3 regions of the Streptomyces luteireticuli genome follow, and region 1 is predicted to be linked to each of the others. Evidence: riboswitches for the same ligand, from Rfam matches in the RefSeq annotation. Region 1 holds a riboswitch; each other region holds the start of a gene.

Region 1 (9,545 bases):
GCGCGCTCGGCCGCGTCGAGCGCGACGGCTTCGCCTTCGACACCGGTCCCCAGCTCCTGCACCTCCCCGCCGTCTACCGCGACCTGTTCTACAAGACGGGCAAGGAGTCCCTGGAGCAGAGCGTCGCCATGACCCAGGTGGACCCGGCGAGCGCCCATGTCTTCGCCGACGGCACCGCCGTCGCCCTGCCCAACGCCTCGCGGGCCGGCGTCGTCCGGGCCCTGGACACGGCCGTCGGCCCGGGTGCGGGAGAGCGCTGGAGCGATCTGATCAACCGGGGCCGCGAGGTCTGGGACGCCACGCGCCGCCCGCTCCTGGAGGAGCCGCTGGCCACCGGAGCGGCCCGGGAGGCGCTGGGCCACGACCCGTACCCGGCCGTCCGCCGGCGCGGGCTCTTCCGCCGTTCCGCCCCGCCCACCCTGGCGTCCGTGGCGGAACGGGAGTTGAAGGACCCCCGGCTGACCGCCCTGCTGGAGAGCCACGCCCTGGCGTACGGCCTCGACCCGCGCACCGCCCCGGCGAGCGCGACCGTCCTGCCGTACATGGAGCAGACCTTCGGCAGCTGGTATGTGGCCGGCGGCATGCGGGCCCTCGCCGACGCGCTGCACCGGCGCTGCACGGCCCGCCGGGTGGAGTTCCGCTTCGGCGCGGAGGTCGCCGAGGTCCTGGAGAAGGACGGCCGGGCCGCCGGGCTGCAGCTGGCCGACGGCACGGCCGTCGAGGCGGACCTGGTGGTCGCCGGGGTCTCCCCCGGCCGGCTGGCCGCGCTCGCCCCGGGGACGGCGGAGACCTCCCCCGTCCCGCCCGGCCGCTGCACCGTCCTCCTCGCCCTGCGCGGCGCGCGCCCCGAGGGCACGGCGCACCGCACGGTGGTCCACGCCCCGGACCGCGCCGCGGAGTTGACCGGGATCTTCGCCCCGTCCGGCGCCGCGGCGTATGTGCCGACGGTGACCGTGCTGCGCCCCGACGACCCGGCGGTCCGCCCCGACGCGGAGCACGAGGCGGTCACCCTCACGGCGACGGTCGCCCCGCAGGGGACGGTCGACTGGCGGGACGGGGCCGGGGAGTTCGCGGACCGGATGACGGCCGCCGCCGAGGCGGCCGTGCCGGGACTGCGCGAGCGGACGCTGTGGCGCGAGGTGTTGACCCCCGCGGACACCGAGGCGGCCACCGGCGCCGAGGGCGGCGGTGTCCCGGCCCCGGTCCTGGCCGGTGCGGACGGCGCGTACCTGCGCCCCGCCAACACCACCGGAATGCCCGGCTTCTACCGGGTGGGCGGCTTTGCCCACCCGGGCGGCGGGCTCGCCCACGCCGGGATGTCCGGAGCGCTGGTCGCCGGACTCGTCGTCGAGGGCGCGGACTTCCGCGGCTCGCAGTGAGCCGGCGCCGCGGCCGTCAGTAGCGGTACTGCTGCTCCTCGTGCCCCTGCTGCTGCGGCGGGTACGGAGGCTGCTGCTGGTCGGTGTGGCGCTGCTGCGGCACCCAGACGCCGCCGGGCGGGGTGTCCGTGTCGTACTGCCCGTACTGCCCCGCGCTCGTCGCCCAGGCGTCCGTGCCGTACGGCTGCTGCTGCCCGTATCCGTAAGGGGCGCCGGCCGACGGGTGGTTGCCGATGTAGGGGTCGGAGTACGCCGCGTACTGGCCCTGTTGCCCGTAGTCGAACTGACCCGAGTCGAACTGACCCGCGTAGGGGGACGCGGCGGTCGCGTCCTGCACGGGGACGTCCGCCGGGGCGCCGTAGGCGTCGTACGTGCCGCCGAAGACGGTGGTCTCCTCGGCCGCCAGGGCGTCGTCGTGGCGGCCGGGCTGCTGCGGGACGGCCGGCATCATGGCCGTCGCCGCGTTCGGGTCCGGGACGGCCGGGGGCCGCGGGGCGGGCGGCTCCGCCTTCGCGGCCGGGGCCTCCGGCGCGCTCCGGCCGGGCTTGCCGCGCCGCCGCCCGGAACGGGCGGGAGCCTCGTCACGCTCCTTGCGGTCCCCGCGGCGGAGCGCCCACCCGGCGGAGAAGCCCCGCCGGAAGGACACCGTCACATACACCTGCCCGACCGCGAACGCGACCGCGCCCACCGCGATGACCACGACGGACGGGACGAGCACGCCCGCCACCACGCCGAGGAAGCCGGTGAAGGCCAGCAGCCGCCAGCGCAGCCTGGCCTTGTACTGGAAGAGCACCTCGCCCAGCAGCCAGAGCCCGACGACGCCGAACGCCAGATAGAGGACCGTCCAGCCCATGAGTCGCCCCTCTCGTCCGGCCGCCGTGCCCGGCCGGCCGTCAGGGCCGCTGGTGCAGCCCCAGGTTCTCGTAGATTTCCAGGGTGGCCGTGGAGTGGTTCAGGGTAATGAAGTGCAACCCGGGAATCTCCTCGGCCATCAACCGGGCACACAGCTCCGTCGCGTACTCGATCCCGATCGAGCGTACAGCCGCCGGATCGTCCGCCACCGCCCGGATCCGCTCCTCCAGCTCCGTGGGGAAGTCCGCGTTGCTGAGCTGTGCGAAGCGTTCGATCTGGCGGACGTTGGTGACGGGCATGATCTCGGGGATGATCGGGGTGTCGCAGCCGGCCGCCACGACCCGGTCGCGCAGCCGCAGATAGTCCTCGGCGTGGAAGAACATCTGGGTGATCGCGAAGTCGGCGCCCGCCTTGCACTTGTTCACGAAGTGCTTGACGTCGGTGTCCCAGTCGGTGGAGCGCGGGTGCATCTCCGGGAACGCGGCGACGCCGACGCAGAAGTCGCCCGACTCCTTGATGAGCCGGACCAGTTCGACCGCGTGGTCCATGCCGTCCGGGTGGCGCACCCACTCGCCCATCGGGTCCCCGGGCGGGTCGCCGCGCAGGGCGAGCATGTTGCGGATGCCGACGTCCGCGTACTGTCCGATGACGTTGCGGAGTTCGGCCAGCGAGTGGTTGACGGCCGTGAGGTGGGCGACGGGGGTGAGGGTGGTGTCGGTCGCGATGCGCTCCGTCGCGCGCACCGTCCCCTCGCGGGACGAGCCGCCGGCGCCGTAGGTGACCGAGACGAAGGTGGGGGCCACGGCTTCGATGCGCCGGATGGCGTTCCACAGCGTCCGCTCCCCCTTCTCGGTCTTCGGGGCCGCGAACTCGAAGGAGTACGAACGCTCGCCGGAAGCGAGCAGGTCACGCACGGTACGGGCGTGATCCGTCCTGGTGGAGGCAGTGCCAAGGGCCATACCGGCCAAGTTAACCCGGCACGCGACGATCATGGCGGGCGCGGCCGGGTTCTGTCCGTTTCCTTACGCTGGCTGGCCGGTGCCGGTCAGTGAAGATCAACAGGCGTGGCGCGGGCGCGGATTCGCGCGGCGAGCCGGGCCGCCGCGGCGCCCGGGTCCGCCGCCTCCGTGATCGCCCGGACGACGACCACCCGGCGGGCACCGGCGTCCAGCACCTCGTCGAGGTTGGTCTCGTCGATGCCCCCGATCGCGAACCAGGGCTTCTCCTGCGGCAGTCGGGCCGCGTGGCGCACCAGGGAGAGGCCGGGGGCGGTGCGGCCCGGCTTGGTGGGGGTGGGCCAACAGGGGCCCGTGCAGAAGTAGTCCACGCCGGGCTCGGCGAGGGCGGCGTCGGCCTCGGCCTCGGCGTGCGTGGAACGCCCGACGATCACGTCGTCGCCGAGGATGGCGCGGGCCGCGGGGACGGGCAGGTCGCCCTGCCCCAGGTGCAGCACGTCCGAGCCGATGGCGTGCGCGACGTCGGCACGGTCGTTGACCGCGAGGAGCCGGCCGTGCCGGCGGGCCGCCTCGGCCATCACGGCGAGGTGCTCCAGCTCCTCGCCCGCCTCCATGCCCTTGTCACGGAGCTGGACGATGTCGACACCGGCGGCGAGGACCGCGTCCAGGAACTCCGGCAGGTCGCCCTGGCGCCTGCGCGCGTCGGTGCACAGGTAGAGCCGGGCGTCGGCGAGGCGGTCGCGAGTGGCGGACATATGTGGGGTTCCCCCTGGGCTGGTCCGGCGGTGTACGGGCGGAGGTGTGCCGCCGCCCGTACACCGCCTGCCATCCGCCGGGGACGGGGTCAGACGGCGAGCGCCTGGGCGCGGCGCTTCACCTCCGTCCCGCGATTCTCGCGCAGGGCCTGCACCGGGGTGCCCGGCAGGGTCGGGTCCGGAGTGAACAGCCACTCCAGCATTTCCTCGTCGCTGAAGCCATCGTCCTTCAGGAGCGTCAGGGTCCCTGCCAGGCCCTTGACGATCCTGTCCTCGCCGATGAACTCGGCGGGCACGTGGAGCGCTCGGTTCTCACCGCGGCGCACCGCGATCAGCTGGCCTTCCTTGACCAGCTGCCGCACGCGCGTCACCTCGACGCCGAACCTTTCGGCGATGTCGGGGAGGGTGAGCCAGGCGGGTACGAGAGCTTCAATCTTTGCGTCAATCTCGGTCACGGGGACAAGCCTGCCATCCGGGACTGACAGCCGGTAGCCGGGTTGACCCGGGCGAGCCGTCCGGCTGCCCTGGCGGGGCCCCTGGAGCGCCCTGTGGGCGCTGTCCTCAGGCGCCGGATGGGCTGGGTGTGTGCCCCGGTCCCGCCCTTTCACCGTTTCTTCCGGGGAGACCCCGGACCCCGTCCGCCCTCCGGGCGGAGTCCTCAAACGCCGGACGGGCTGGTTTGTGCGCCCGGGCGCGAATTTCAGCCCGTCCGGCGCTTGAGGACGAGCGGCGGAGCCGCGACAAACGGGGGCCAGGGGCGGAGCCCCGGAAGCAGGGGCGCAGCCCCCGCCCCACCGCGCGGCAGCGCGGTGCCGGGCCGAGGGGGCGGAGCCCCCGGAAGAAACGGTGAAAGGGCGGGCCAGGGGCAAACCCTCACACCACAGCCGCCTTCAGCGGCACCCCCGCATCCCCCACCCTCCCCCGATCCAGCACAGCCCCCCGCTCGATCAGCTTCCGCCCCTGCGCAAGATCCCGCGGCCGCCCCACCGCCAGCAACGCCACCAGCACACCACCCCGCAACCAGCACACCGTCCACGCCGCACCCGCCGGATCGCCGCGCCACACCAGCTCGTCATCGTCCGCATGGTGACCCGCGTACTGCACGAAACGGCCGAACTGCTCGGACCAGAAGTAAGGCACGGGGTCGTAGACGCCCTCGTCCGTCTCCGTCCCGGCGCCGACGATGTTCGCGGCCACCGCCTTCGGCCCCTGGAGCGCGTTGTCCCAGTGGTGGACGAGGAGCCGCTCCCCGTAGCGGGCGGACGGGAAGGAGGCGCAGTCGCCGACCGCGTAGACGTCGGGCAGGGACGTCCGCAGCCGGTCGTCCGTGGCGACGGAGCGGTCGGGCGCGAGTTCGATCCCCGAGCCGGCCAGCCAGCCGGTCGCCGGGCGGGCGCCGACGCCGACGACGATCGCGTCGGCGGACAGCCGCGTCCCGTCCTCCAGCACGACCGCGCCCTCCTCCAGCGCCGCCACCCGCGCCCCGGTGAGCAGCCGGGCGCCGGCGTCGGCGTACCAGCCGGTCATGTGCGCGGCGACCTCCGCGGGGACGGCGCCGGCCAGCGGGCGGTCCGCGGCCTCGACGACGGTCACCTCGCAGCCCGCCTCCCGTGCCGCGGTGGCGAGTTCCGCGCCGATCCAGCCGGCCCCGACGGCGACGATCCCGCGCTGTTCGACCAGCAGCGGGCGCAGCCGCTGCGCGTCGTCCAGGGTGCGCAGCAGATGGACGCCGGGCACGTCCTCGCTGCCGGGCAGCCGGACCGGCTCCGCGCCGGTGGCGACGACGAGCACGTCGTAGTCCACCGGGCCGCGCGCGGTGTCCAGTTGGTGGTCGGCGGCCCGCAGCCCGGTGGCCTCGACGCCGAGTTCGACCTCGACGCCGAGGGAGGCGAAGTCGACCTCGAAGGCGGAACCCTCCGCCTTGCCGAGCAGGACGGCCTTGGACAGCGGCGGCCGGTCGTACGGCTGGTGGGGCTCGGCGCCCAGCAGCCGGATGCGGCCGGCCCAGCCCTGTTCGCGCAGGGCGACGGCGGTCTGCACCCCGGCCATGCCGGCGCCGACGATAACGACGTTCATCTGGTGGTCATGGTCACTCACCCGATCACTGTGGCATCCCCGCTCCGTGGAAAGCGAGGGACTCCTCGTTCCACGATCACCCACCGTCTTCCGGCCGGTCGACGGCCCGTACTAGGGTGGCCGGTGCACAAGCACTCGCGGGAGCCCGGACGGACCGGGCTGAGAGGGAGGCTGGACGGCCTCCGACCGTACGAACCTGATCCGGGTCATGCCGGCGAAGGGAGGGGCTCGAACGCCCATGCATGTTTCTGCCCGAAGCAGTACGTACGACGTCCTGGTGATCGGCGGCGGTGTCATCGGCCTGGTCACGGCCTGGCGGGCGGCCCGACGCGGGCTGTCCGTCGCGGTCGCCGACCCGGCGCCCGGCGGCGGCGCCGCGCGGGTCGCGGCCGGGATGCTGGCCCCCGTCACCGAACTGCACCACGGCGAGCAGGAGCTGCTCGCCCTCAACCTGGCCTCGGCGCGCCGCTATCCGGCGTTCACCGCCGAGCTGGAGGAGGCCGCCGGCCGGGAGACCGGCTACCGCGCCTGCGGCACGCTGGCCGTCGCCTTCGACGCGGACGACCGGGCGCACCTGCGCGAGCTGCACCTGCTCCAGCAGCGCTGCGGCCTGGAAACGCAGTGGCTGACGGGACGTGAGTGCCGCCGTCTGGAGCCGATGCTGGCGCCCGGCGTCCAGGGCGGGCTGCGGGTGGACGGCGACCACCAGACCGACCCCCGGCGGCTGACCGGGGCGCTGCTGACGGCCTGTGAGCGGGCCGGGGCGGCCTTCCACCGCGCCGAGGCCGTACGGATCGTCCGGAACGGCGACCGGGTCACCGGGGCGGAGCTCTCCGACGGCGGCCGGGTGACGGCGGGCCAGACGGTGCTCGCCGCCGGGAGCTTCAGCGGCCGGCTGGCCGGGCTGCCGGAGGAGGTGCTGCCCCCGGTCCGGCCGGTCAAGGGCCAGATACTGCGGCTGCGCGTCCCGGCGGCGTACCGCCCGTTCCTCTCCCGCACCGTGCGGGCGGTGGTGCGCGGCGGGCAGGTCTACCTGGTGCCGCGCGAGAACGGCGAACTGGTCGTCGGCGCGACCACCGAGGAGCTCGGCTGGGACACCACCGTGACCGCGGGCGGGGTCTACGAGCTGCTGCGCGACGCGCACGAGCTGGTGCCCGGGATCACCGAGCTGCCGCTCGTCGAGACCACGGCCGGGCTGCGCCCCGGCTCCCCGGACAACGCGCCGCTGCTCGGCCCGACCGCCCTGCCCGGCCTGCACACCGCCACCGGCCACCACCGCAACGGCGTCCTGCTGGCGCCGCTGACCGGGGACGTCATGGCCGAGGTGCTGACCGGCGGGCGGCCGCCCGCCGAGGCCCTTCCCTTCTCCCCCCTGCGCTTCTCTCCGTCCCTCCAGGAGCAGTCCACATGACCGGCACCATGAGCCTCACCCTGTCCGTCACCGTCAACGGGGAGCAGCGTGCCGTCGCGCGCGGCACCACCCTGGACGCGCTGGTGGCCGGGTTCACCGACGCGCGCGGCGGAGTGGCCGCCGCCGTCAACGAGCACGTCGTCCCGCGCGGCCGGTGGACCGCCACCGAGCTCGGCGAGGGCGACCGCGTCGAGATCCTCACCGCCGTGCAGGGGGGCTGACGATGGCCGACGACATCCTCACCATCGCCGGGACCCCGTTCACCTCCCGGCTGATCATGGGCACGGGCGGGGCGCCCAGCCTGGACGTGCTGGAGCGGGCCCTGCTGGCCTCCGGCACCGAGCTGACCACGGTCGCGATGCGCCGCCTCGACCCCGCGGTGCGCGGCTCCGTGCTCTCCGTGCTGGAGCGGCACGGGATCCGGGTGCTGCCCAACACCGCCGGCTGCTACACCGCGGGCGAGGCCGTGCTCACCGCGCGGCTGGCCCGGGAGGCGCTGGGCACCGACTGGGTCAAGCTGGAGGTGATCGCCGACGAGCGCACCCTGCTGCCCGACCCGATAGAGCTGCTGGACGCGGCCGAGATCCTGGTGGACGACGGCTTCACGGTGCTCCCCTACACCAACGACGACCCGGTGCTGGCCCGCCGCCTGGAGGACACGGGCTGCGCCGCGATCATGCCCCTGGGCTCGCCCATCGGCTCCGGCCTGGGCATCCGCAACCCGCACAACTTCCAGCTCATCACGGAACGGGCCGGCGTCCCGGTGATCCTGGACGCGGGCGCCGGCACCGCCTCGGACGCGGCGCAGGCGATGGAGCTGGGCTGTTCGGCGGTGATGCTGGCCTCGGCGGTGACCCGGGCCCAGGAGCCGGTGCTGATGGCGGAGGCGATGCGGCACGCGGTGGAGGCGGGCCGGCTGGCCCACCGCGCGGGCCGCATCCCCCGCCGGCACTTCGCGGAGGCGTCGTCGCCGGTGTCCGGGCTGGCGGCCCTGGACCCGGAGCGCCCGGCGTTCAGCGCCCGCTGAGTTCCCGCAAAGACGGTGACAGCCCCGTACGGACGTACGGACGTACGGGGCGTCCTGGATGGCTCGTAGACTCGTTGACCGTGGATACGACCCTGCCGGACCCCCTCGTCGACCGGCTGCTCGACGGCCGCTACCGCATCGAGGCGCGGGTGGCCGCCGGCGGCATGGCCACGGTCTACCGCGCCCTGGACACCCGGCTGGACCGGGTGCTCGCCGTCAAGGTGATGCACCCCGCGCTCGCCGCGGACACGGCCTTCGTCGAGCGCTTCATCCGCGAGGCCAAGTCCGCCGCCCGCCTCGACCACCCCAATGTGGTGGGCGTCTACGACCAGGGCACCGACGGCGCGTACGTCTACCTCGCGATGGAGTACATCGCCGGCTGCACCCTGCGGGACGTGCTGCGCGAGCGGGGCGCCCTCCAGCCGCGGGCGGCGCTGGACATCATGGAGCCGGTGCTGGCCGCGCTGGGCGCCGCCCATCGCGCGGGTCTGGTGCACCGCGACATGAAGCCGGAGAATGTGCTGATCGGGGACGACGGCCGGGTCAAGGTCGCCGACTTCGGGCTGGTGCGGACGGTGGGCACCAACAGCGCGACCAACACCGGGTCGATCCTCGGCACCGTCTCCTACCTCGCCCCCGAGCAGATCGAGCACGGCACCGCCGACACCCGCACGGACGTCTACGCCTGCGGCGTCGTCCTCTACGAGATGCTCACCGGCACCAAGCCGCACAGCGGCGCCAGCCCCGCCCAGGTGCTCTACCAGCACCTGCACCGGGACGTGCCGTCGCCCTCCGAGGAGGTCCCGGGCCTGGCGCCCGAGCTCGACGACCTGGTGACGACCACCACGGCACGCGACCCGGGGCTGCGTCCGGACGACGCGGTGGGCATGCTGGGCCTGGTCCGCGCCGCCCGCAACGCGCTGACGCACGAACAGCTGGACGCCCGCCCGCCGCTGGCCGCCGCCGCCCGGGAGGAGGCCGCCGGTTCGGAGGACCGCACCAGCGTCCTGCCGCGCCCGGCCGCCGGGCAGCAGCCGGTACCCGCCCAGGCGACGGACCCGGTCGCCCCGTCCGACCTCACCGCCCGCT
Region 2 (9,545 bases), 3.3 Mb from region 1:
TTCGGGGCCGTTTTGTTCGTCTGCATCAGGAGCAGGCGCTCATTCAGGCGAACGGAGCTATTGGTGATCATCGGCCTTGTCACGGCTGTCGCGGCCTCGGCGTGCTACGGCACGGGATCCGTCCTACAGGCCGTGGGGTCCCGCAAATCGGCGCTCCGGGAGGCCGCGAAGGCCAGCACGACCGGGGTGACCCAGCACGGCGGACCGAGCCTGTCCTCCACCGCGAAGGCGGCCGTCACCTGGGAGTTCATGGTCGGTACGGTGCTGGACTTCCTGGGCTTCGGCCTCGGTGCGCTCGCCGCGCGCATGCTGCCGCTCTTCCTCTCCCAGACGGTCATCAGCGCCAACCTCATCGTCACGGCGCTGCTCAGCGTCAAGATGCTGGGCATCCGGCTCAAGCGGCCCGAGTGGGCCTCGATAGCCGTCGTCTGCACCGCGCTCGTCCTGCTGGCCACGGCCGCCGGCCACGAGGGCAGCGGCGAGACGTCGCGCTCCACGCACTGGTGGCTGCTGGTCATCTCCGTCGTACTGATGGGCGGCGGCACCCTCGCCGTCCGTGTGATGGGCTCCAAGGCGGCCATCCTGGCCGGTCTGCTCTCCGGCCTCGGCTTCGGCGCCATCGGCGTCGGCGTCCGCATCCTCGACGGCATCGACCCCTTCGACATCCCGTCCCTGCTCGCCGACCCGGCGCTGTACGCGATCCTCATCTCCGGCATCGTCGGCATGTACCTGCACACGGTCGCCCTGCAGATCGGCTCGGTCAACGGCGCGACGGCGGCGCTCGTCGTCGGCGAGACGATCCTGCCCGGCATCATCGGCGTGCTGCTGCTCGGCGACGCGTCGCGGCACGGGTACGCGTGGATGGCCGTGCTGGGCTTCATCCTCGCGGTGGCGGGAGCGGTCGCGGTGGCGTGGTACGGCGAGCCGGACAGCCATGGGGTGACGCCCGCGGCGGCCGAAGCGGGCAAACCGGAGCCTGCGCCGACGCGTTGATCTCAAACGCCGGACGGGCTGGGTTCGCGCCGGGCGCGAAATCCAGCCCGTCCGGCGTTTGAGGACGAACGCGGCGCAGCCGCGTTGCACCCGCGCGGAGCGCGAAGAAACGGTGAAATGGGGGTGCCCCCTCTGGGGGAGGGCTAGGGGAGAACCACCACGTCCTCAGCGGCGAAAGCGACCCGCACCCGCACACCCGCCTCCGGCGCGTCGCCCAAAGCGCACGACGCCTCCAACTCGGGCCCCCCGCCCACCGGAAGCAGTCGCACCGCGACATGGTCCCCCCGGAACGTCCGGGACACGACCTCGCACGCCAACGCGCCGTCCGGCGCGAACCGCACACCCCCCGGCCGCACCAGCACCCCGCACGCCCCCTCCGCCGTCCCCTCCGGCACCGGCACCTTCCCCCACACCGTGTCGGCGACGCCGCCGCCCACCGTCCCCCGGACCACGTTCTCGAACCCGAGGAACCGGGCCACGAATTCCGAGGCCGGCCGCCGCCAGACCTCCAGCGGCGTCCCGGTCTGCGCTATCCGCCCGTCCCGCATGATCACCACACGGTCGGCGAGGGCGAACGCCTCTCCCTGGTCATGCGTCACGGCCAGCACCGTCGTACCCAACCGGCCGAACAGCGAACGCAGTTCGACGACGAGCCGCTCGCGCAGGCTCCGGTCGAGCTGCCCCAGCGGCTCGTCGAGCATCAGCAGCCGCGGGCTGGGGGCCAGCGCCCGCGCCAGCGCCACGCGCTGCTGTTCGCCGCCGGACAGGGCCGCTACGGCCCGCCGTCCGGCCCCGGGCAGGCCGACGAGGTCGAGCAGTTCGTCGACCGTACGGGCGGCCGACGCCCGTCCGACGCCCCGGGCGCGCAGCCCGAAGGCGACGTTCCCGGCCACGTCCCGCTGCGGGAAGAGCTGGTGGTCCTGGAACATCAGCCCCACCCCGCGCCGGTGCACCGGCACCCCGCGCTGGTCCTCGCCCTCCAGCAACACCTGCCCGGCGTCCGCCGGTTGGAGCCCGGCGACGACCCGCAGCAGCGTGGACTTGCCGCTGCCGCTCGGGCCGAGCACGCAGACGGTCTCGTGCCCGGCGACGTCGAGGTCCACCGCGTCCAGCACCGTCCGGTCGCCGAAGCGGACGGTGACGCCCCGCAGGCGCAACATCAGAACTCTCCCGTACGGTCGGTGCGTACACGCTCCAGCACCAGCAGCGCCACCGCGCACACCAGCATCAGAACGGTGCTGAGGGCCATCGCCTGCCCGTAGTTGAGCTCCCCGGGCCGGCCCAGCAGCCGGGCCACGGCGACGGGCAGCGTGGGGCTGTCGGGACGGGCGATGAAGACGGTCGCCCCGAACTCGCCCAGCGAGACCGCGAAGGCGAACCCCGCGGAGACGGCCAGCGCCCGGCCGACCATCGGCAGGTCCACCTCCCGCCAGGCCCGCAGCGGGGACGCGCCCAGCACCGCCGCGGCCTCCCGCAGCCGCGGATCGACCGCGCGCAGCACGGGCAGCATGGTGCGGACCACGAACGGCACGCCCACCAGCGCCTGGGCGAGCGGCACGAGGATCCAGGACGTCCGCAGGTCCAGCGGCGGCTCGTCCAGGGCGATGAGGAAGCCGAAACCCACCGTGACCGCCGAGGTGCCCAGCGGCAGCATCAGCAGCGCGTCGAAGCCGCGGACCAGGAAGCCCTCACGCCGGGTGAGGGCGGCCGCGGCGAGTCCCCCGACGACGACGGCGATCGCCGTGGCGGCCAGGCCGTAGGAGACCGAGTTGCCGATGGCCTCCAGCGGGGCGACGACGAACGTGCCGCCGTTGTCCCCGGCGGAGGCGAGGGCGCGGTAGAAGACCGTGCCATAGCCGTCCGGCCCGTCGAAGGAACGCAGCACCAGCACCACGAGCGGCAGCAGGACCAGCAGCACCACGCTCGTCAGGACGGCGGCCAGCAGCGCCCATTGGGCCGCCCCGCGCGGCCGGCGCGCGGTACGGCGCGCGTCCACCAGCCGCAGAGTGGCTTCGCGCCGGCGCACGGTCCGGGCGTGCACCAGCAGCAGCACGGCGACGGCGACGAACTGCACCAGGGTGAGCACCGCGGCCGTCGGCAGGTCGAGCAGCTCGGCCGTCTGCTGGTAGATCTCCACCTCCAGCGTGGCGTAGCGCGGTCCGCCGAGGATCTGCACGGTGCCGAAGGAGGTGAAGGTGAAGAGGAAGACCATGAGCGCCGCGGCGGCCACGGCCGGGGCCAGCGCGGGCAGTGTCACGCGGCGCCAGGCGGCGAACCGCCCGGCGCCCAGCACCCGCGCGGCCTCCTCCTGCCGGGGGTCGAGCTGCGCCCAGAGACCGCCCACGGTCCGTACGACAACGGCGTAGTTGAAGAAGGCGTGGGCGATCAGGATCGCCCAGACCGTGGTGTCCAGGCGGACGCCCCACAGCTCGTCGAGCAGCCCGCCGCGGCCGAGCAGGGCCAGGAACGCGGAGCCGGTCACGACGGTCGGCAGCACGAACGGGACGGTGACCACCGCCCGCAGCAGCGCCTTGCCGGGGAAGTCGAAGCGCGCGAAGACATATGCGCCGGGGAGCGCGAGCGCCAGCGTGAGCGCCGTGGAGGCGGCCGCCTGCCAGGTGGTGAACCACAGGACATGGGCGGTCGCCGGGTCGGTGACCACCTCGCCGATCCGGCCGAACTGCCAACGGCCGTCGGCTTTCAGGCCCCGCGAGACGATCGCGGCGACCGGGTAGGCGAAGAAGACCCCGAAGAAGGCAAGCGGCAGGGCCATCAGCCCGAGCCGGACCGCCGTCCTCCGGGTCCCCCGGGCCTTCGGTGCGGCTACTTCAGGACGAGCGAGGACCATGCCTTGACCCACTGGTCGCGGTTCTTCGCGATCTTCTCGGGGGCGAGCGTCCAGGGCGAGTCGACCTTCGCGCCGTACGCGGTGAACACCTCGGGCAGTTTGGCGTCCGGGTTCACCGGCTTGACGAACATGCTGAGCGGCATGTCCTCCTGGAACTTCCGGCTCAGCAGGAAGTCGAGCAGCGCCTTGCCGCCCTCGGCGTTCTTCGCGCCCTTGAGCAGCCCGGCGAACTCGGTCTGCCGGAAGCACGTCCCGGTCGCGACGCCGGTCGGGCCCTCCTTGGGCTTGTCCTTCATGTCCAGCACCTCGGCGGGCGGGCTGGAGGCGTACGAGACGACGAGCGGCCGGTCACCCTTGGCCTTCCGGCCGGCGGCGGAGCCGGAGAAGCGGTTGTTGTAGGCCTGCTCCCAGCCGTCGACGACCTCGACGCCGTTCTCCTTGAGCTTCTTCCAGTAGTCCTGCCAGCCCTCGTCGCCGTACTTGGCGACGGTGGCCAGCTGGAAGGCGAGCCCCGGCGAGGAGGTCGCGGAGTTCTCGGTGACAAACAGGCCCTTGTACTCCGGCTTCACCAGGTCGTCGAGGGTCTTCGGCGGGTCCAGCTTGTGGTCCGCGAAGTAGGCGCGGTCGTAGTTGACGCAGATGTCACCGGTGTCGACCGGCGTCACCCGGTGCTCGCCTGCGTCGAGTTGGAGGTCCTTGGGGACCCGGTCCAGGCCCTTGGCCTCGTACGAGGCGAAGATCCCGTTGTCGAGCGCGCGGGAGAGCAGCGTGTTGTCCACGCCGAAGAACACGTCGCCCTGGGGGTGGCTCTTGGAGAGGATCGCCTGGTTGACCGCCCGCCCGGCGTCCCCGCTCTTGAGCACGGAGACCTTGTAGCCGGTCTCCTTGGTGAACTCGTCGAGCACCTGCTTGGAGGCGACGAACGAGTCGTGCGAGACCAGGGTGACCGTCTTGCCGCCGTCGGACTCCTTCGAGCCGCCGGAGCTCCCGCAGGCGGCGAGCGCCGGGAGGGCGAGCGCGGCGACGGCGGCCGCGCCCAGGGCACGCCGGAGGGTGGTGTTCATGGTGGTGCTGACTCCCTACGCCGGTACTAACCGGATCAGGTCCGAGGGTCTGCGGGCCGTGCCGCACTCTCAGCGCCGAGGCGCTCCCCTGTCGGAATGTTCATTTGTGCGAATGCACCGTACCAGTGCGGGGGCTCAGCGCTCCGTGGCGGCCAGCTGGCCGCACGCGCCGTCGATCTCCTGGCCGCGCGTGTCCCGGACGGTCACCGGCACGCCGTGGGCCGCGATCGCCTCGACGAACGCCCGCTCGTCCTCCGGCCGCGAGGCCGTCCACTTCGAACCCGGCGTGGGGTTGAGCGGGATGAGGTTGACGTGCACCCGGCGGCCCTTGAGGAGCCGGCCGAGGAGGTCGCCGCGCCACGCCTGGTCGTTGATGTCGCGGATGAGCGCGTACTCGATGGAGATCCGGCGGCCGGACTTCTCCGCGTACTCCCAGGCCGCGTCCAGGACCTCGCGGACCTTCCAGCGGGTGTTGACCGGGACGAGGGTGTCGCGCAGCTCGTCGTCCGGGGCGTGCAGCGAGACGGCGAGGCGGCACTTGAACCCCTCGTCGGCGAAGCGGTGCATCGCCGGGACGAGGCCGACGGTGGAGACGGTGATGCCGCGCTGCGACAGGCCCAGGCCGTCCGGCTCGGGGTCGGTCAGCCGGCGGATGGCGCCGACGACGCGCTTGTAGTTGGCCAGCGGCTCGCCCATGCCCATGAAGACGATGTTGGACAGCCGCGCCGGGCCGCCGGGCACCTCGCCGTCGCGCAGGGCGCGCATGCCGTCCACGATCTGGTGGACGATCTCGGCGGTGGACAGGTTGCGGTCCAGCCCGGCCTGGCCGGTGGCGCAGAACGGACAGTTCATGCCGCAGCCGGCCTGGGAGCTGATGCACATGGTGACCCGGTCCGGGTAGCGCATCAGGACGGACTCCACGAGCTTGCCGTCGTGCAGACGCCACAGGGTCTTGCGGGTGGTGTCGTCGTCGCACGAGATGGTGCGCAGCTCGGTCATCAGCTCCGGCAGCAGCTCGCCGGCGAGCTTCTCGCGCGCGGCGGCCGGGATGTCGGTCCACTGGGCCGGGTCGTGGGCGTACCGCGCGAAGTAGTGCTGGGACAGCTGCTTCGCCCGGAAGGGCTTCTCGCCGATGGCGGCGACGGCCTCCTTGCGCTCGGCGGGCGAGAGGTCGGCGAGGTGCCGCGGGGGCTTCTTGGCTCCGCGGGGGGCGACGAAAGTCAGTTCTCCGGGCTTAGGCATGATGCATCCAGTGTCGCAGATGCGCGGACGGGGCCCGCCGTCCTGTGGACGACGGACCCCGTCGAGGAAAAACCGCAGCTCAGGCGCCTACGAACACCACCAGCAACAGCCACACGACCGGTGCCGTCGGCAGCAGCGAATCCAGACGGTCCATGATCCCGCCATGGCCCGGCAGCAGCCGGCCCATGTCCTTGATGCCCAGGTCACGCTTGATCATCGACTCGCCGAGATCGCCCAGCGTGGCGCTGACCGCGACCGCGAGGCCCAGCAGCAGACCATGCCACCACTGCCCGCCGTCGATCAGGTACTGCAGGCACAGCGCGCCCGCCGCCATGGCGAACAGCACCGCGCCGACCAGGCCCTCGCGGGTCTTGCCCGGGCTGATGCGCGGCGCGAGCTTGCGCTTGCCGAAGCGCCAGCCCACCGCGTAGGCACCGGTGTCGCTGACCACCGTGAGGATCAGGAAGGTCAGCACCCGCCAGGCACCGTCGTCCGCGGCCAGCATCAGGGCCACGAAGGTGGCCAGGAACGGCACGTAGAACGCGGCGAAGATGCCCGCCGTGACGTCCTTGAGGTAGTCGTCCGGCGGCTCGGTCATCCGCCACACCAGCACGGCCAGCGCCGTGAAGGCCATGGCGACCCATGCGCCCTCGGAGCCGTTGACGTACCCCGCGACGGTCATCGCCGCACCGCCGATGGCGAGCGGCACCAAGGGCGCCTTGATCCCCTTGCGCTCGGCGAGCCGCGAGGTCAGCTCCCACAGCCCGACGACCACGGCGATCACGATCACACCGAGGAAGACGGGCTTGTAGATGAACAGCGAGGCGACGATGACCGCGCCGAGGCCCAGTCCCACCCCTATCGCGGCACGCAGGTCACGTCCCGCGCTCTTCTTGCCCGCCTTGGGCGCCTGGGGGGCGGGGGCGGCGGGTTCCTGCGGCCGGATGTCGGGCTCCCCTCGGTCGCGTTCGTCGCGGAACAGGGGGCCACCGAGGTGCGCGGCCCCCTGATCACGGTCGTCCTGGTCTCCGCCTGCGTCGGGCACGATCGGCATGGGGCGAGTCTGCGCCGCCACGGCCGCTTCGCCCACGGGACCCGCCGGGAACGGGGGGACCCGGTCGGCGGCCCCCCACTGCCCGGCGCGCGACGGGGTTCCCCAGGATGCGTCGTTCATCAGACCTCGAGCAGCTCGGCTTCCTTGTGCTTGAGCAGCTCGTCCACCTGCGCCACGTACTTCGCGGTGGTGTCGTCGAGCTCCTTCTCCGCGCGGCGCACCTCGTCCTCGCCGGACTCCTTGTCCTTGACGAGCTTGTCCAGGGCGTCCTTGGCCTTGCGGCGAATGGAGCGGATCGAGACCTTCGCGTCCTCGCCCTTGCCCTTGGCGACCTTGATGTAGTCCCGGCGGCGCTCCTCGGTGAGCTCGGGGAAGTTCACCCGGATGATATTGCCGTCGTTGCTGGGGTTGACGCCCAGGTCAGAGTCGCGGATGGCCTGCTCGATGTTGCGCAGCGCGGTCTTGTCGAACGGGGTCACCACGGCCATACGCGGCTCGGGCACCGAGAACGACGCCAGCTGATTGATCGGCGTCAGCGCACCGTAGTAGTCCGCCACGATCTTGTTGAACATCGCCGGGTGCGCACGCCCGGTGCGGATCGCCGCGAAGTCCTCCTTGGCGACCACAACGGCCTTCTCCATCTTCTCCTCGGCTTCGAGGAGGATCTCTTCGATCACCACGTGCTCCTGGTGTTATCAGTAAGCAGAGCCTCGCCCCTGCGCGCGTCTTCTCCTGCACGGTGTCCGACCGGCAGGCGGTTGTCCATCCCCGTGCCGAGGTCTTCCCACGGCCCGGAGTTGCCGTCCGCCGGCGACCGATGGGGCGCGGCGGACGGCTGCGGGGCGTGTCAGTCCCGCGTGCCCTGGTCGCTCACGAGCGTGCCGATCTTCTCACCCTTGACGGCGCGGGCGATGTTGCCCTCTGCGAGCAGCTCGAACACCAGGATCGGCAGCTTGTTGTCCATGCACAGGCTGATGGCGGTGGCGTCGGCGACCTTGAGGCCGCGGGAGAGCACCTCGCCGTACTCGAGCGCGTCGAACTTGACCGCGTTCGGGTTCTTCTTGGGGTCCGAGTCGTAGATCCCGTCGACGCCGTTCTTGCCCATGAGGATCGCCTCGGCGTGAATCTCCAGGGCCCGCTGGGCGGCGGTGGTGTCGGTGGAGAAGTAGGGCATGCCCATGCCCGCGCCGAAGATCACGACGCGGCCCTTCTCCAGGTGGCGCACGGCGCGCAGCGGGATGAAGGGCTCGGCGACCTGGCCCATGGTGATGCCGGTCTGGACCCGGGTCTCCACGCCTTCCTTGGACAGGAAGTCCTGGAGGGCGAGGCTGTTCATCACGGTGCCGAGCATGCCCATGTAGTCCGAGCGGGCCCGGTCCATGCCGCGCTGCTGGAGCTCGGCGCCGCGGAAGAAGTTGCCCCCGCCGATGACCACGGCGATCTCGTAGCCCTCGCGGACCACGGCGGCGATCTCCCGGGCGATGGCGTGCACGACATCGGGGTCGACACCGAGTCCTCCGCCACCGGCGAAGGCCTCACCTGACAGTTTCAGCAGGAACCGGCGGGGCTTCCCGTGGTCGGCGTTCATGTCGTCGGCGGCCTCGCGCGCGTCCGCACCCTGATTCATTGGAGTTCTCCTCGTGCACATACGAAGAAGGCCATTGCCGGTTGGGTCCTTTCGGTTCCCTCTGCGGCAATGGCCTCCTCGTCACATCAGCGGCCGGCCGGTGGACGGTCGGCTGCGTACGACCCTAGCGGGTCGCAGGTCGTTCGCTGCCCTGCCGGGCGGCTCAGGCGCCGACGCGGATGCGCGAGAAGCGCTTCAGCGTGACACCGGCCTCGTCCAGGATCTTCTGGACGGTCTTCTTGTTGTCCTTCGCGAAGGCCTGGTCCAGCAGGACCGACTCCTTGAAGAAGCCGGTGACGCGGCCCTCGACGATCTTCGGCAGCGCGGCCTCGGGCTTGCCCTCGGCGCGGGCGGTCTCCTCGGCGATGCGACGCTCGTTCTCGACGACGTCGGCCGGGATCTCGTCGCGGGAGAGGAACTTCGGGGCGAACGCGGCGATGTGCTGCGCGACGTCCTTGGCGACCTCGGCGTTCTCCTTGTCCAGCTCGACCAGGACGCCGACCTGCGGGGGCAGGTCCGCGGCGGTGCGGTGCATGTACGCGGAGACGAAGCCGCCGGCGAAGTACGCGAAGCGGTCGACGACGATCTTCTCGCCCAGGGTGGCGTTGGCCTCGTCGATGAACGCCTGGACGGTCTTGCCGGCCTCGATCTCGGAGGCGAGCAGGGCCTCCAGGTCCGCCGGGGCGGACGCGGCGATGTGGGCGGCCAGGGCGTCGG
Region 3 (9,545 bases), 1.8 Mb from region 1:
CGGCTGGTGCTCCACGACCACCACCAGCGTGCCCGGGGACATGCGCTCGCCCTCCTCCGCCGCGTACGCCAGGAACGCCTCGGCGCCGCCGCGCACCCGGAGCATCACCTCCCCGACCAGCCCGGGGCCGATCGCACCCGTCACCCTGCCCAACTCGCCGATCACGGCAGCCCCCCCGCCTACGTCGCCGCATCCTCATCGCCGCGCCTTCATCGCCGTGCCCGGCGGCGTCGTCCTCCCCCGGACCTCGCACGGCCCCCCGCCGCGGGGCGGGAACCCGTGGTCACAGTGTGCCGGTCGGCACTGACAACGAGCGCCGCCAGCACCGTCGTCACCGGTACCGAGAGCACCAGGCCGATGCTGCCGACCAGCGTCCGCACGATCTCTTCGGCCACCACCTCGCTCGTGGCCACCGTGCCCACCCCGCTGTCCGCGATCGAGAACAACAGGAGCAACGGCAGTGACGCACCGGCGTACGCCATCACGAGCGTGTTGACGACAGAGGCGATATGGTCCCGCCCGATGCGCATCGCCGCACCGTACAGTTTCCGCCAACTCGCGTGCGGGTCCGCCTCCTTCAGCTCCCACACCGCGGAGGTCTGGGTGACCGTCACGTCGTCCAGCACGCCCAGCGAACCGATGATGATCCCCGCGAGCAGCAGTCCCTTGATCTCGATCCCCGGATAGAGGCCGTGCACCAGGCCCGTCTGGTCGTCGGTATTGCCGGTCAGGTGCGCCCAGTCGATGAACCCCGCCCCCAGCAGGCCGATGACCAGCAGCGAGGTGAGCGTCCCCAGAACGGCCACGGACGTACGGGCGTTGAGGCCGTGGCACATGTAGAGCGCGATCAGCATGATCGCGCTGCCGCCGACCACGGCCACCAGCAGCGGGTCCGAACCCTGGAGCACGGCCGGCAGGATGAACAGCGTCAGCACCCCGAAACTGATGGCGAGGGCCACCAGCGCGAAGACTCCGCGCAGCCGTCCGATGACCACTACCGCCAGGGCGAACATCCCGGCCAGCAGGGCCATCGGCACGTCCCGGTCCACATCCGTGACCGAATAGCGCAGGTTCTCCGGCGCCTTGGGCGCATAGGCGAGCACGACCCGCTGCCCCACGGTGTACTGCCGCGGCGCGCCGGGGTGCACGACCTCGGTGAACGAACGCCCCTTGTCCGGACCGGAGGTGACCTCGACGACCGCCGACCGGCAGGAACTCCGCTCGGCGGCGCCCGGACCCGTCGCCCCCTGCTGTCCCTGCGCCCCCGCCTGTCCCGGCCGGCCTGCCTGCCCCGGTTGACCCGTACCGGGGGTGGCGCAATCCGTCTCCTCCACCTTCACCACGCGCCCCGACTCCATGTGCTGGTCGAGGCCGACGCCGGTGTGCTGGTGCGGCGGCGCGCCCCCCGGCCAGAGCACGACGAGCCCCACCGCGACCGCGGCGGCGAAGGGGATCAGCACGGCCGCGATCACCTTGCGCAGATGCGCGGAGACGGGCGCGGCCGGGCCATGGCTGTGCCCATGCCCGTGCCCATGCCCATGGCCGTGTCCATGGCTGTGTCCATGGCTGTGCGCGTGCCCGTGTCCACGGCTGCCGTGCTCCTGGCCGTTCCCGGGGCCGTCCTCAGGGGCGTTCCCACGGTTGTTCCCCCGGCCGTGACGTCCCTGGCCGGGGGAGGGCTGCCGAGGGGGCGGCAGTGGATCGCTGGTGCTCATCGCCCGATCATCGCAACCCCCTCTGGCCCTCCGGCGCGGGAAGGCGCTAGCGTTGTGGCACCTTTGCAATCGCGGGAGCTCGGAGCACCGGGCTGAGAGGGCGCTGACCTCCGTACGAACGGTACGGGAACCGCTGCGTCGACCGCCGAACCTGTTACCGGGTAATGCCGGCGTAGGGAGTTACGGTCTCATGACCACGCAGGACGCACGCACGTCTGCCGACCCGTCCGTCGAGGGGCAGGCAGGGGAGCGAAACGGGCAGACCGGACAGATCGGTTGGCACAAGGACTACGTCACCGGCTCCCGCCCGGACCTGAGGGTCCCGGTGCGCCGGGTCCACCTCACCAACGGCCGCGACGTCCGCCTGTACGACACCTCCGGCCCGTACACGGACCCGGCCGTCGACACCGATGTCCGCCGGGGCCTCGCGCCGCTGCGCGAGAACTGGATCATCGGGCGCGGCGACACCGAGGAGTACGCGGGGCGGCCCGTGCGCCCCGAGGACGACGGCATCAAGCACACCTCGCCGCGCGGCGGCCTCAGGAACCTCGACGCGGTCTTCCCGGGCCGGCCCCGGCTGCCGCGCCGGGGGCGCTCCGGCGCCGCCGTGACCCAACTCGCCTACGCCAGGCGGGGGGAGATCACCGAGGAGATGGAGTACGTCGCCCTCCGGGAGGGCGTCTCCCCGGAGACCGTCCGCGAGGAGATCGCGGCCGGGCGCGCCGTGCTGCCTGCCAATGTGAACCACCCCGAGACCGAGCCGATGATCATCGGCAAGAAGTTCCTGGTCAAGGTGAACGCCAACATCGGCAACTCGGCCGTCACCTCCTCCATCGAGGAGGAGGTCGAGAAGATGACCTGGGCCACCCGCTGGGGCGCGGACACGGTGATGGACCTGTCCACCGGGCGCAACATCCACACCACTCGTGAGTGGGTGCTGCGCAACTCGCCCGTTCCCATCGGCACGGTGCCGCTCTACCAGGCACTGGAGAAGGTGGACGGCAGGGCCGAGGAACTCACCTGGGAGATCTACAAGGACACGGTCATCGAGCAGGCCGAACAGGGCGTGGACTACATGACCGTCCACGCCGGCGTCCTGCTGCGCTACGTCCCGCTGACCGCCCGCCGCAAGACCGGCATCGTCTCCCGCGGCGGCTCGATCATGGCCGCGTGGTGCCTGGCGCACCACAAGGAGTCGTTCCTCTACGAGAACTTCGAGGAGCTCTGCGAGATCCTCGCGGCCTACGACGTGACGTACTCGCTCGGCGACGGCCTCCGCCCCGGCTCCATCGCGGACGCGAACGACGAGGCGCAGTTCGCCGAGCTGAGGACCCTGGGCGAGCTCAACACCATCGCCAAGCGGCACAACGTCCAGACGATGATCGAGGGCCCGGGCCATGTCCCGATGCACAAGATCAAGGAGAACATCGACCTCCAGCAGGAGATCTGCGAGGAGGCCCCGTTCTACACCCTCGGCCCGCTGACCACGGACGTCGCCCCGGCCTACGACCACATCACCTCGGGCATCGGCGCCGCGATGATCGCCTGGTGGGGCACGGCGATGCTCTGCTACGTCACGCCCAAGGAGCACCTGGGTCTGCCGGACCGTGACGACGTGAAGACCGGCGTCATCACCTACAAGATCGCCGCGCACGCCGCGGACCTGGCCAAGGGCCATCCCGGCGCCCAGGAATGGGACGACGCCCTCTCGGACGCCCGTTTCGAATTCCGCTGGGAGGACCAGTTCAACCTGGCCCTCGACCCGGACACGGCCCGCGCCTTCCACGACGCGACGCTCCCGGCGGAGCCGGCGAAGACGGCGCACTTCTGCTCGATGTGCGGTCCCAAGTTCTGCTCGATGAAGATCTCGCAGGACATCCGCCGGGAACACGGCGGGGACATGGGGGCGGCCGAGATCGAGGCCGGGATGGCGGAGAAGTCGCGGGAGTTCGCGGAGGCGGGGAATCGGGTGTATTTGCCGTTGGCGGAGTAGGTGAGAGTTGTCGAGACCGTAACTGGACGTTATGGTCTCGACGTTTCCGCAGGCAGCGGGGGAAAGAACCGCTACAGTTCGGGCGGGCCCGAAGCCGCAACTTGGATTTGTGACTTCGGGCCCGACCCGTCGTCTCCGCTACTTGAGCGCGTAGACGGGAGTCCCGTCGCCTCGCATGCCGGTCTGCCGGATGCACCCCCGCTTCTGCATCATCCGCAGCGAGTCATGGACGCGGTGGACGGACAGTCCGGTGCGGGCGGCGATCGCGTCCAGCGGATAGCCCGCCTCGCCGCGCTCGATGATGGCAGGGAGGATGTACGCGCCAACGGCCCAGATGTCGTTGGTGATCACGAGGTTGTTGGACCGCCAGCCGCTGAGTACCGACTCCGCTGTCACGCGGGGACGTGGCGCCTCGGACGACCGTGCGGAGGGAAGACGGTCCGCGATGTCCCGGAGTACCTCGATGACCTCCGTTCGCCCCTGGGCCGCTTCGCGTCGTACGGCGGCGAGTTCCTCGATGAGCTGGAGATTGCGCTCCTCCAACCGCGCGAGTACGTCGGCCATTTGGTGCGGTACGGCGTACGCAGGGGCGGCCGACGTCTGAACTTCGGCCTTCTCCAAGTGGTACGAGCCGTCCCGCTGGATGGTGACGATGACCTCGGTCACCCACCGCTTGAACGGCTCCGCCTCCGGTTTTGTGCAGCCGTTCACCAGCCGGATCAGACCCTGCAGATTCACCATCCTCATCGACCTCTGAAGCCCGTGACCTGCATGTTTGCGCAAGGTGTCGCTCCCAGTTACACCTTGAGCAAGCTCGTCGAGCCGCATGGAGAACTCGTCGGGCACGTGCTGGCTGAGGGCGGCCCGTGTGTTCGCGTATCCGAGTTCGCCCGCTACGTCGGCCGCCGGGAACCAGTGACTTCCGTCCGGCAACGTCAACCGCCGGACCCGTGCTCCAGTCGCCGCGTAGACGAAGTCGTTGACGTCGATGGCGTCCTGCTGCTCCGCCGACCGGTTCGGCGGCATGTTCTGTGCGCTCATGATGAGCATCACCTCCACCACCGGACCGTAGGCCAGCCCCCCGCGCCAATTGCCCGTGCATAAACGGACGTTCGCCCTATGGAGGGTGGTTCAGGTGAATTTCCTGCGCCGGGCGATTCGTGAACGGTAAAAGACCTCCCGGCGTACCGCCCTCACTCCCTCCGCCGCTCCTGCCCGCCCAACTCCGGACTCGTGAAGTCCGGACTCGTGAAGCTCGGCCGGGTGTGCGGGCTCGGGCTGTCCTCGTGGCTGGAGAAACCGGGGGGTGTATAGCCGAGCCGGCTGTGGCTCTCGTGCGGCTCCCGGCCGTGCGGAACGCCGGGCCGCGTCGCGGAGTTGGCCAGTGTCTCGCGGAGGAAGGGCAGGACGCCGCGGCGGAGCAGGGCGTCGTGCCAGATCTCCCGGGCGCGCTCCGCCTCCGCGTCGAGGCCGTCGCCGGGCCCTCCCGGCCCACCCGCCCCGGGGCGGCCGTTGCGCACCGCCGTGAACAGCAGCGCTCCCATGGCGACCAGCGCCGCGGCGGCGGTCAGACCGGCGAACCACCAGCCGACGGTGACCATCGGGCCGGACACGGCCCCCTCCGTCCCGACGGCCTTCAGTGCGTACCCGATGATCAGGAACAGGAGCGCGGCGATCCCCGCGAGGACCGGGGCCAGCACGGTGAGCATCGCGGCGGCCCCCGCGCCCCCGGAACCGTCGTCCGCCGCGTCGTCCGCGGTCTCGCCGCGGCCCTCGGCGGACCGGTTGCGCAGCTCCTCCCGCGCCCGGACGAAGTTCCGGTATTCCGTCATGGCGCAGGCGGAAATGGCGGCCATGGCCTGGACGGCCATGAGGCGCAGCTGTTCGGTGTCGAGGCGCTGCCCCGACGCGGCGAGCAGCGTGCCGATCTCCGGGTCGCGGTTCGCCGAACGCAGCGCCAGGTCCAGGATCCGCTCGAATTCCGGGCGGTCCTCGGCCAGTAGGTGCGGAGCGCTGTTCATGTGCATCCCCCGATGCTCCGTAGGGCCCTTGGCGCGGGCGGCGCCGGCAGCGGGCGGAAACGGAGGAGAGCCTGCTACGGATAAGCCGATGGTAGAGCCGCACCGGTGCGGGGTGACAGTGCGTTTCGCGAATTCCCCCGCGGCGGTGGAACTCCCCGTGGAACTCCACCCATGCCCGCGTCCGGCGCGGTGAACCCTCAGCCGGCCAGTGGGAGTTGCACCACCAGCAGTTTTCCGGCCATCGTGACCCCGCCGTCCATGGCGAGGGCGAGGCCGTCCGCGTAGAGGTGCGGGCCGTCCACGACGGGCGCGCTCTCCTCGCCGTCCGCCTCCTCGCCCGGGACCTCGCCGAGGAGGTACGGGATGGGGCTGTGGCCGTGGACGACACGGCTGCCGCCGTAGGTCTCCAGCAGCTCGCGGGCGGCCATCCCGCCCGCCTCGTCGCGGAAGGCGAAGCGCTTGGTGAACTTGCGGAACAGCTCCCAGCACTCGTCCGGGTCGTTGCGCTGGAGCGCCTCGGTCACCGCGTCGTTGACGGCCTCGATGGAGTCGCCGTAGTCGAGGTAGGCGGTGGTGTCGGAGTGGACGAGCAGGTGCCCGTCCTCCTCGGCCATGGCGTCGAGCCGGGACATCCACTGGAGGTGGTGGTCCTCCAGGCGCTCCATGTCCGTGCGCTGGCCGCCGTTGAGCAGCCAGGCGGCCTGGAAGGAGGCCGTGCCGGCGCCGGAGCTCACGGGGGTGTCGCCGAACCGCTTGGCGCCGATGAGCAGCAGCTCGTGGTTGCCCATCAGGGCCTTGCAGTAGCCGCCGGCCGCGGCGGCCTCGGCGGAGAGCCGCATGACCAGGTCGATGACGCCGACGCCGTCCGGGCCGCGGTCGGTGAAGTCGCCGAGGAACCACAGCCGGGTGTTGCCGGCGGCCCAGTGGCCGTTCGCGTCGACGATGCCCTCGGCGGCGAGCGCCGCGTAGAGCTCGTCGAGGTATCCGTGGACGTCGCCGACGACGTAGAGCGGGCCGGGGCCGCTCGGCAACGGCTGCGGCTGCGCCTGGGGGACGGTGATGGGGGTGAGCTCGACGGTGGGGACGTCGTGCGGGTCGGCGGCGTACGGCTGGCGCTCGATGACCGGCAGGTCACGGGCGGTGGGCGTGTAGCCGCCGAGGTGCGGGTCCTCGGCGCCGAGGTGGGCGGGGGGCAGGGGATGGGTGTATCCCTGCAGGGGAGGAGGGGCGGCGTACCCCGGGTACGGCGTCACCGCCTCCGTGGTCCCTGCCACAGGTCCTTGTCCGGCCCCCTGAGCCATCGACCCCTCCACCGTCGCGCCGCAGTGCACCTTGTGGACCCTGCCTGGTCGCGGCGGCCCGTGGTGTCGTGCGCCCATCATAGGAATGACCGTCGCGGCTTGTGACGCACCAGGGGCCGTCAATCGGGGCGGGAGCCCGGGTTCACCTGTTTTTTCTCCACTAATGTCCGTTTCGTTAGCGCCGGGCGAGGCGTCCATGTGTGGTGACCCATAGGGTGCGCGCGGTTGACGGCCGCCCGGCAGCGGGCGGTCAGCCGGGGGCCGGACCGCGCGGAGGGCTGACCGTGGTGCGCGGCGGGCGCCGCTCGGAGGACGTCCGGACGATCAGCTCCGTGGGTATCACCTGCTCCACCGGCCGCCCGTTGTCCAGGCCCTCGATGGCGTCGATGAGCAGCTGGACGACCGCCGTGCCGATGCGCCGGGGCTTGAGCGAGAGCGTGGTGATGGGCGGTTCGGTGGTGGCGTAGACGACGGACTCGCTGCAGCAGACGAGCAGCAGGTCGTCCGGGACGCGCAGGCCGTAGCGGCGGGCGGCGGCCAGCAGATCGGTGCCGTTGGGGTCGAAGAGCCCGTACACCGCGTCGGGCCGGTCGGCGCGGGCGAGCAGCCGGTCGGCGGCGACGGCGCCGGCGCACGGGTCGTGGGCCGGGTACTCCTCGTAGACCGGGTCCTGGCCGATCCGCTCGCACCAGTGCAGGTACGCGTCGGTGGACAGGCGGGTGTAGGTGTCGGTGCTGGTGCCGGTGAGCAGCCCGATGCGGCGGGCGCCCGCGGCGGCGAGGTGGTCGAGGATGCCCAGGACGGCGGCCTTGTGGTCGTTGTCCACCCAGGCGGTGACCGGGAGGCTGCCGGCCGGGCGGCCGTCGGAGACCACCGGGATGCCCTGGCGCACCAGGTCCGAGACGACCGGGTCGTGGTCGGAGGGGTCGATCACGACGGTGCCGTCGAGGGCGACGTTGGACCAGACGTCGTGCCGGGAGGTCGCGGGCAGGATGACCAGGGCGTAGCCGCGGGCGAGCGCGGCGGAGGTGGCGGCCCGGGCCATCTCGGCGAAATAGGCGAACTCGGTGAAGGTGAAAGGTTCATCCCCATATGTGGTCACGGTCAGGCCGATGAGGCCGGACTTGCCCGTACGGAGGGTGCGGGCGGCGGCGGAGGGGCGGTAGCCCAGCCGGTCGGCGACCTCGCGGACGTGGCGGCGGGTCGCGTCCGGCAGCCGCCCCTTGCCGTTGAGCGCGTCGGAGACGGTCGTGATCGAGACACCGGCGGCGGCGGCCACGTCCCGGATGCCCGCCCGCCCCTGCCGGGTGCCTCGCCGGGCGGGGTCCGTCCGGCTCACTTGATGCTTCCCTGCTGCTGTCATGGCGAGCCGATAGTAGGGCTCGGGAGCTTGTCCGGCGGGGCGCCGTATTTTGGAGTTGACAGGCACGTTTCTGCACGATCGATACCCGTCAATGACCATGGAAGTGCAGGTGGTTGTCGGGGGAGACGGTGAACCGTTGGCCCCTGGCATATCTACGTCCGGTGGCGGCCCCGGGGTGCGGGGTGCCTTCAACTCACCTTCACGGGGGATGCGCGCCAGGGCGCCCGCCAGGGCGCACGCCAGGACAGTTCGCGCGACCTCACATCTGGACGCCACCCGGGGCAATCCTCATAAGGTGTGCAGTATTCAGGGATGTGGAGGAGGATCCGCGGTGACCGACAAGACCCCAAAGCTGCGCCCCGCGCTGGACAGCGTTCCGTCCTACAAGCCCGGTCGGCCGGCCGCCGACGGAGGCCCGGCCGCCTACAAGCTGTCCTCCAACGAGAACCCGTATCCGCCGCTGCCCGGCGTCATGGAGCGCGCGGTGGCCGCCGCGGCCGGGTTCAACCGGTATCCGGACCTGGCGTGCGCCGGTCTGCTGGCCGAGCTCTCGGACCGTTTCGACGTGCCGATCTCCCATCTGGCGACGGGCACCGGCTCGGTCGGCATCGCCCAGCAGCTCGTCCAGTCGACCTCCGGCCCCGGTGACGAGGTCATCTTCGCCTGGCGCTCCTTCGAGGCGTACCCGATCGTCACGCAGATCGCGGGTGCCACTCCCGTTCCGGTCCCGCTGACCGAGGACGAGGGACACGACCTGGACGCGATGGCCGCCGCGATCACCGACCGGACGCGGCTCATCTTCGTCTGCAATCCGAACAACCCCACCGGCACGGTGATCCGCCGGGCGGAGCTGGAGGCCTTCCTCGACCGGGTGCCCTCCGACATCCTGATCGTGCTGGACGAGGCCTACCGCGAGTTCATCCGGGACGAGGACGTGCCCGACGGCATCGACCTCTACCGGGACCGCCCCAACGTCTGTGTGCTGCGCACCTTCTCCAAGGCCTACGGGCTGGCCGGGCTCCGGGTGGGCTTCGCCGTCGCGCACGACCCGGTCGCGGCGGCGCTGCGCAAGACCGCCGTGCCGTTCGGCGTGACCCAGATCTCCCAGGAGGCCGCCATCGCGTCGCTGCGCAGCGAGGAGGCGCTGGCCGA

What was found. Region 1 has a riboswitch for thiamine pyrophosphate ahead of thiO (glycine oxidase ThiO). Riboswitches for the same ligand answer to the same signal wherever they lie in the genome.
Region 2: linked by a shared signal. The riboswitch ahead of AB8735_RS27055 (thiamine ABC transporter substrate binding subunit) and the one ahead of thiO (glycine oxidase ThiO) in region 1 are both predicted to bind thiamine pyrophosphate.
Region 3: linked by a shared signal. The riboswitch ahead of thiC (phosphomethylpyrimidine synthase ThiC) and the one ahead of thiO (glycine oxidase ThiO) in region 1 are both predicted to bind thiamine pyrophosphate.

What each region holds. Positions count from the first base shown of each region.
Region 1 is NZ_CP167927.1:2,633,295-2,642,839, forward strand. Features, by position in the region: gene AB8735_RS11090 (phytoene desaturase family protein) at 1-1,379, shown strand, start outside; gene AB8735_RS11095 (hypothetical protein) at 1,396-2,232, opposite strand; gene metF (methylenetetrahydrofolate reductase [NAD(P)H]) at 2,273-3,190, opposite strand; gene thiE (thiamine phosphate synthase) at 3,277-3,942, opposite strand; gene AB8735_RS11110 (Rv2175c family DNA-binding protein) at 4,032-4,397, opposite strand; gene AB8735_RS11115 (NAD(P)/FAD-dependent oxidoreductase) at 4,816-6,018, opposite strand; TPP riboswitch at 6,146-6,258, shown strand; gene thiO (glycine oxidase ThiO) at 6,257-7,429, shown strand; gene thiS (sulfur carrier protein ThiS) at 7,438-7,650, shown strand; gene AB8735_RS11130 (thiazole synthase) at 7,653-8,456, shown strand; gene pknB (Stk1 family PASTA domain-containing Ser/Thr kinase) at 8,537-9,545, shown strand, end outside.
Region 2 is NZ_CP167927.1:5,982,229-5,991,773, reverse strand. Features, by position in the region: gene AB8735_RS27070 (hypothetical protein) at 64-993, shown strand; gene AB8735_RS27065 (ABC transporter ATP-binding protein) at 1,137-2,156, opposite strand; gene AB8735_RS27060 (ABC transporter permease) at 2,153-3,766, opposite strand; gene AB8735_RS27055 (thiamine ABC transporter substrate binding subunit) at 3,817-4,905, opposite strand; TPP riboswitch at 4,901-5,005, opposite strand; gene rlmN (23S rRNA (adenine(2503)-C(2))-methyltransferase RlmN) at 5,041-6,147, opposite strand; gene AB8735_RS27045 (phosphatidate cytidylyltransferase) at 6,227-7,321, opposite strand; gene frr (ribosome recycling factor) at 7,321-7,878, opposite strand; gene pyrH (UMP kinase) at 8,049-8,828, opposite strand; gene tsf (translation elongation factor Ts) at 8,992-9,545, opposite strand, start outside.
Region 3 is NZ_CP167927.1:4,438,400-4,447,944, forward strand. Features, by position in the region: gene AB8735_RS19745 (hypothetical protein) at 1-165, opposite strand, end outside; gene AB8735_RS19750 (YibE/F family protein) at 210-1,715, opposite strand; TPP riboswitch at 1,777-1,911, shown strand; gene thiC (phosphomethylpyrimidine synthase ThiC) at 1,906-3,708, shown strand; gene AB8735_RS19760 (Bro-N domain-containing protein) at 3,847-4,749, opposite strand; gene AB8735_RS19765 (hypothetical protein) at 4,902-5,735, opposite strand; gene AB8735_RS19770 (metallophosphoesterase) at 5,927-7,030, opposite strand; gene AB8735_RS19775 (LacI family DNA-binding transcriptional regulator) at 7,281-8,393, opposite strand; gene hisC (histidinol-phosphate transaminase) at 8,725-9,545, shown strand, end outside.